3 regions of the Sphingosinicella rhizophila genome follow, and region 3 is predicted to be linked to each of the others. Evidence: predicted binding sites of a transcription regulator. Region 3 holds the regulator's gene; each other region holds the start of a gene.
What was found. The regulator LexA, encoded in region 3, represses DNA repair genes until DNA is damaged. The targets are predictions, from matches to a motif close to GTTCCNCNCTTGTTCT.
Positions count from the first base shown of each region.

Region 1 (2,256 bases), 230 kb from region 3:
GAAAGGTGGAAGATCGACGGCGCCAGGTGCCGCGGCCTTCCGCCCGATCGTCGATCAGATATCGTCTTCCGCCCCGGCGCCGGTCATCAAAGCTTCGGCTACTTCCTCGGTCTTGCCGCGAATGGCGCGTTCGATCCTGTCCGCCATCTCAGGATTCTCCTTGAGATAGACTTTTGCATTCTCGCGCCCCTGCCCGATCCGCACGGAATCATAGCTGAACCATGCGCCCGATTTCTCGACGATCCCGGCCTTCACGCCCAGATCGAGGACTTCGCCCATCTTGGACACGCCTTCGCCATACATGATGTCGAACTCGACCTGCTTGAACGGCGGCGCCACCTTGTTCTTGACGACCTTCACCCGGGTCGCGTTCCCGACGATTTCGTCACGGTCCTTGATCTGTCCGGTACGGCGGATATCGAGACGAACGGAGGCGTAGAATTTAAGGGCGTTGCCACCGGTCGTGGTCTCGGGATTGCCGTACATCACTCCGATCTTCATGCGCACCTGATTGATGAAGATCACGGTGCAGCGAGACTTGGAGATGGATCCGGTGAGCTTTCTGAGCGCCTGGCTCATCAACCGGGCCTGCAGCCCCACATGACTGTCGCCCATCTCCCCTTCAATCTCCGCGCGGGGTACCAACGCGGCAACCGAATCGATAACCAATATATCGACGGCGTTGGAACGGACCAGCGTATCCGTGATCTCCAAGGCCTGTTCGCCGGTATCGGGCTGGGAGACGATCAGTTCGTCAATGTTGACGCCCAGCTTCTTGGCATAGACAGGGTCGAGCGCATGCTCGGCATCGACGAAGGCGGCCGTGCCGCCGACCTTCTGCGCTTCCGCCACGGCGTGCAGCGCCAGCGTGGTCTTGCCCGAGCTTTCCGGACCGTAGATTTCGATGATGCGGCCGCGCGGCAGACCCCCGACCCCCAATGCGATATCGAGGCCGAGCGAGCCAGTCGAAATGGTCTCGATTTCCACCGCTTCACGCGAGCCCAGCTTCATCGCCGAGCCTTTGCCGAATGCACGGTCGATCTGCGCCAGGGCGGCATCGAGCGCTTTTTGCTTGTCCATATTGTCAGAAACCCTGTCGGATACGACTTTCAGAGATGCCACCATGGCCGAGGCTCCACTTATTCGCTGCGCGCCGCCCATTCAACGCGAGAATGATCGTGTACACGATCTGTTCTTGTGGAACAAGAGGGAAACATCGGCGCCGCGGCGGCAGACATCCATCCAAGCTCAAACCCGGCAAGCCTCCGTCAGCACGGGTTCGATGGCATCGATCGTGAAAGGCTTGGTCAATACCGGGGCATTCGCATGCTGATGGGGCGGCGGCTCGATATGACCACCCGTCGCGAGAACGAAGGGAATGCCCATTTCTGCAAGCCGGTCGCAGATCGGCCAGGCATGTTCCCCACCCTTCAGATGGACATCGACGATGGCGATATCGAAACCCCCGCTTTCGATTCGCATAAGCGCATCGGCCACGCTGTCGCAGGTGCCGGCAACGACATGACCGAACGATTCGAGAAAATCCTCGAGCATCATTGCGATCAGCGGTTCGTCTTCGACGATCAGGACGGAACGAAACGCGGTCACGCCGTTTGCTTAAGGCCTTAGGATCGGTTTCGAAACCATTATTTCGCCAGCAAGGTGTCGCGCGTGACTTCGGCCAATTTCTGGACCGAAAACGGCTTGGCGAGGAAGCCGACGCGATCCAGATCGATCGATTGGCGAAGTTGCTCTTCGGCATAACCCGAAATGAACAGGATCGGCAGATCCGGATGGGTCTTGCGCGCCTCTCGAGCCGTCGTTGGCCCGTCCATGGTTGGCATCACGACGTCCGAGATCATCAGGTCAATATTCGATTCTCGCGCCAGGATTTCCAGTGCGGCTTCACCATTTTCAGCGACCAGGACCGTATAGCCGTGACGGCTGAGCGCACGCTCGGCAACGGCGCGTACAGTGGCTTCATCCTCGACCAGCAGGATCGTGCCGGTGCCCCAAAGCTCGCCGGCTGTCTCCCGCGCCTTGCGAGGAGACTTGGCGATCTCCGCGCGATGGACCGGCAGATAGATGACGAAACTCGTCCCTTCCCCCTCGAGCGATTCAGCGAAGATGAAGCCGCCCGATTGCTTGACGATGCCGTAGACGGTCGAGAGGCCGAGACCGGTCCCTTTTCCAACCTCCTTGGTCGTGAAGAACGGCTCGAAGATCTTGGCAAGAAGATGCCTCGGAATGCCGGTG
Region 1 covers NZ_JAVUPU010000001.1:417,340-419,595, forward strand. Annotated here, with positions in the region: gene recA (recombinase RecA) at 55-1,080, opposite strand; gene RQX22_RS01910 (response regulator) at 1,249-1,608, opposite strand; gene RQX22_RS01915 (hybrid sensor histidine kinase/response regulator) at 1,647-2,256, opposite strand, start outside.
Region 1: a site for LexA is predicted at 1,200-1,215, ahead of recA (recombinase RecA). Genes of this name have one in related genera too.

Region 2 (2,256 bases), on a different contig from region 3:
TCGTCCTGCGTCGCATTCGCCTGGCTCGCGCCCGCGACGGAAGTGCATAATGATCCTTCGGCGCTTGCTGATCCTCGCCTTGCTCGGCTTCGCGGCGTTGCTGCTTTACGGTTATGCCCGCGACAATCCGGAAGACCTGCCCTGGACGCGGCTTGACCTGACCCAGCCGATCGGCGCCTTCACCGGCCGCAAGCTGGCGGAGCTGGGCGGCGAAGGCGCTCGCTGCAAGGCCCTCCTGGACCAGGCGGGAGTCGGCTATAGCGCCTTGCCGCCGCGGCGGGACGGACCCCAATGCGGCCATGACGAGGCCGTCCGACTGCGGACGGATGGCGCGCTGGACATCTCCTATCGCCCGCCGGGCCTCGGCACATCCTGTCCGGTCGGCGCCGCTTTGGCGCTGTGGGAATGGCATATCGTCCAGCCCGCCGCGCTGCGCCATTTCGGACGCAAGGTCGCAAGCATCGACCATTTCGGAAGCTATAGCTGCCGCCGCCTCTACGGCCGGTCAGAAGGCGGATGGAGCGAGCATGCCCGCGCCAATGCAGTCGACATTGCCGGTTTCCGCCTTGAGGGGGGCGAGCGCATCACGGTGGCCGGCGACTGGGACAGCGAAGACGCCAAAGGACGCTTCCTCCGCGAGGTTCGCGACGGTGCCTGCCGCCTGTTCGCGACCACCCTCTCGCCCGACTACAACCAGGCGCATCACGACCATCTCCATCTCGACCAGGCAAGCCGCGGCGCGACGGGCTGGCGCGGCTGCCGCTGAAGGCGGGAGGCTTGCTTTAAGAGGGCTGCGAACCCATCTCCGCTGGGCCGCGTTGACGCTGTCATGCCGCCCTTGCCTCATCAGAACAAATATGGAACACATAGCCCGATATGTTGACGCACATTTCCGTCCGCGGCGCACGCGAGCACAATCTCAAGAATGTCGACATCGACATTCCCCGCGAGACACTGACGGTGATCACCGGCCTGTCGGGATCGGGCAAGTCGAGCCTCGCCTTCGACACCATCTATGCCGAGGGGCAGCGCCGCTACGTCGAATCGCTGTCCGCTTATGCGCGCCAGTTCCTGGAGCTGATGCAGAAGCCGGACGTCGATCATATCGAGGGCCTGTCCCCGGCCATTTCGATCGAGCAGAAGACGACCAGCCGCAACCCGCGCTCGACCGTCGCCACCGTCACCGAGATCTACGATTATATGCGCCTGCTGTGGGCGCGGGTCGGCATTCCCTACAGCCCCGCCACCGGCCTGCCGATCGCCGCCCAGACGGTCAGTCAGATGGTCGACCGGGTGATGGCGCTGGAGGAAGGCGCCCGCCTCTATCTGCTCGCCCCGGTCGTGCGCGGCCGCAAGGGCGAATATCGCAAGGAAATGGCCCAATGGCAGAAGGAAGGCTTCACCCGGGTCCGCGTCGACGGCGAATTTTACGACATCGAGGACGCGCCCGCGCTCGACAAGAAATACAAGCACGACATTGAGGTCGTGGTCGACCGGCTGGTCGTCCGCGAGGGCATCGAGACCCGGCTGGCCGACAGCCTCGAAACGGCGCTGAAGCTGGCCGAAGGCACCGTCTATCTCGATCCCGCCGACGCGCCGAAGGATAGCGGCGTTCGCGAAGCCCATGCCGCCTTCGTCCATCGGGCCGAAGCGCAGGGCGAGGAGTCCGGTCCGGGCGACGCCAATATCGGAGTCGCCGCCGCGCTCGGCCAGGCCGCCGAACGTGCTGTGCTGGCCGACAATGCCCCGCCGGGCCGGATCACTTTTTCCGAGAAATTCGCCTGCCCCGTCTCCGGCTTCACCATCACGGAGATCGAGCCGCGCCTCTTCTCATTCAATGCGCCGCAGGGCGCCTGCCCCGCTTGCGACGGCCTCGGCGAGAAGCTTTATTTCGATCCGGAGCTGGTCGTCCCCAACCAGAATCTGTCGATCAAGCGCGGCGCCGTCGTGCCCTGGGCCAAGTCCAACCCGCCCAGCCCTTATTATATGCAGGTGCTCGGCTCCCTCGCCCGCGAATATGGCTTCAGCATGGAGACGCCGTGGAACGAGCTGCCGGAGGCAATTCCCGACATCATCCTGCACGGCACCAAGGGCAAGCCCGTCACCCTGCGCTTCGTCGACGGCCGCAAATCCTATGAGGTGAAGAAGCCGTTCGAAGGCGTGATCGGCAATTTGAACCGCCGCATGCTCCAGACCGAAAGCGCCTGGATGCGCGAGGAATTGTCCAAATATCAGAGCGCCGCGCCCTGCGAGACC
Region 2 covers NZ_JAVUPU010000002.1:232,884-235,139, reverse strand. Annotated here, with positions in the region: gene RQX22_RS04215 (extensin-like domain-containing protein) at 50-766, shown strand; gene uvrA (excinuclease ABC subunit UvrA) at 877-2,256, shown strand, end outside.
Region 2: a site for LexA is predicted at 849-864, ahead of uvrA (excinuclease ABC subunit UvrA). Genes of this name have one in related genera too.

Region 3 (2,256 bases):
CACCCAAACCATCCCGTTTCCGGCAGGATCGACGAAGTGGATCGAAGGGCGGCCGGGACTGAAAGAGCGGCCGTGCATTTTCTCCCATGATCGTCTCGCCTATCCGTCGGGCTGGGGTTACTTCGGGAAAAGACCGTGGCCCAAGATCCGGGCGGGTCGTAAGAGCAGGCCATGTCGCGTTTCTCCGTGCCTTTCTTCCTCGCGCTGATTTCGGCACCGGCAGCGGCGCAGCCTGAAGACGTGAGCAAATTACGCGCGGAATGGAATCGATCGACCGAACCGTTCCGTCTCGTTGGCAATGTCTATTATGTCGGAACCGAAGGGCTGGCTGCCTTTTTGATTACCGGCCCGGAAGGTCATGTCCTGATCGATGGCGCACTTGAGGAAAGCGCGCCACAGATCGCGGCGAATATTCGGCGCCTGGGTTTTCGGATCGAGGACGTCGACATATTACTCATAAACCATGCCCATTGGGATCATTCGGGAGGCCTCGCCGAGCTCAAGCGTCTGTCGGGCGCGAAGCTGCTCGCCAGTGCCGCAGACAAACCTGCGCTCGAGAGCGGCGTTCCGCGCTATCGTCCGGATATGAGTCCGAGCGCGCCGGTCAAGGTCGATGCAATCATTTCCGATGGAAGCAGGATTGCTGTTGGCAGAACCAGTCTGGTCACCCATCTGACGCCCGGCCACACGCGCGGCTGCACCAGCTGGACGATGCGCATCGAAGAGAAAGGCAAGCTGCTCGACCTCGTCTTCGCCTGCAGCCTCACCGTTGCCGGGCAAAAACTGGTTGGGGATAGCCTCTATCCCGAGGCGGCCGCCGATTTCCGTGCCACATATTCAAAACTGAAACGACTGCAGGCTGACGTCTATCTGACTTATCACCCCGCTTTCTTCGACATGGATGCGAAGCGGCGCCGCCTTGCCGAGGGCGATGCCGACGCCTTCGTCGACTCCGGCGAACTGGCACGAAGAGTCCAGCGCGCGGAGACCGAATTCAAGGCAGAGTTACACCGCCAGCAGCGAGAGGCTTCTCAATAGCGCCGCAGTAGACCGGACAGCCGCCCCTGTATGGCCACCTGGTCGGGCCGGTAGCGTTGGGCATCGTAATTTCGGTTCGCGGGATCGAGCCGGATCATCGAACCTTCACGACGGAATGTCTTCAAGGTCGCCTCATTATTGTCGATAAGCGCCACGACGATCTCGCCGTCCCGAGCAGTGTCGGTCTTGCGGATCAATGCGAAATCGCCATCGAGAATGCCTTCCTCGACCATCGAATCGCCGGCCACTTCCAACGCGTAATGTTCACCGGGACCCAGCAGCGCGGCCGGAACGGGCAGGGTGCTCTGACCCTCCAGCGCCTCGATCGGAAGGCCGGCGGCGATGCGGCCGTGAAGCGGCAGCTCGACGACATCATTGGCTGCCGAGGGCGGGATGACGGGAGCCTGCGGCCGCGTCGAGATCCCAGCTTTCTCATCGCCCTTCATGTCCGGCATACGGGTCACTTCCAGGGCCCGGGCGCGGTTCGGCAGCCTGCGGATGAACCCTCGTTCCTCCAGCGCCGAAATCAGCCGGTGCACGCCCGATTTCGACTTGAGATCGAGCGCCTCCTTCATCTCCTCGAAAGAAGGGGAAACACCTGTTTCGCCAAGATGGTCATGGATGTAGCAAAGAAGCTCGTGTTGCTTGCGCGTCAGCATGTTCCAGGCTCCTATAGGAACGAATAGAGAACGTGTAGGAAACAGATTCGATCCTGTCAAGCAGGAGACCTTCCTCGCCCAAGGACTCGACTGGGCAAAGCTTGCGCATCCTTCCTCTTCGCCTAGGATCGCCGGCAGGGGCAATGACAGGAAAAGAGAGAATATGCCGACAAGTGAGGGCGAAGCGCCGCAGCGGGAAGAGCGGCAGAGCGCCAAGCTGGTAATACTTGCCTCATCGCTCGGGACCATCTTCGAATGGTATGATTTCTACCTTTACGGCCTGCTTGCTACCGTCATAACCATCCAGTTCTTTTCCGGCGTCAACGAAACGACAGGGTTCATATTCGCGCTCGCAGCCTTCGCGGCCGGCTTCGCGGTGCGGCCTTTCGGCGCCCTCTTCTTCGGCCGGATCGGCGATCTGGTTGGGCGCAAGAACACCTTCCTGGTGACGATGGGCATAATGGGCCTGTCGACCTTCCTGGTCGGCCTGCTTCCCAGCTATGCGTCGATCGGCGTCGCGGCGCCCATCCTGCTCGTACTGCTGCGTCTCCTCCAGGGT
Region 3 covers NZ_JAVUPU010000001.1:191,860-194,115, forward strand. Annotated here, with positions in the region: gene RQX22_RS00865 (ComEC/Rec2 family competence protein) at 1-62, shown strand, start outside; gene bla (subclass B3 metallo-beta-lactamase) at 172-1,038, shown strand; gene lexA (transcriptional repressor LexA) at 1,032-1,697, opposite strand; gene RQX22_RS00880 (MFS transporter) at 1,861-2,256, shown strand, end outside.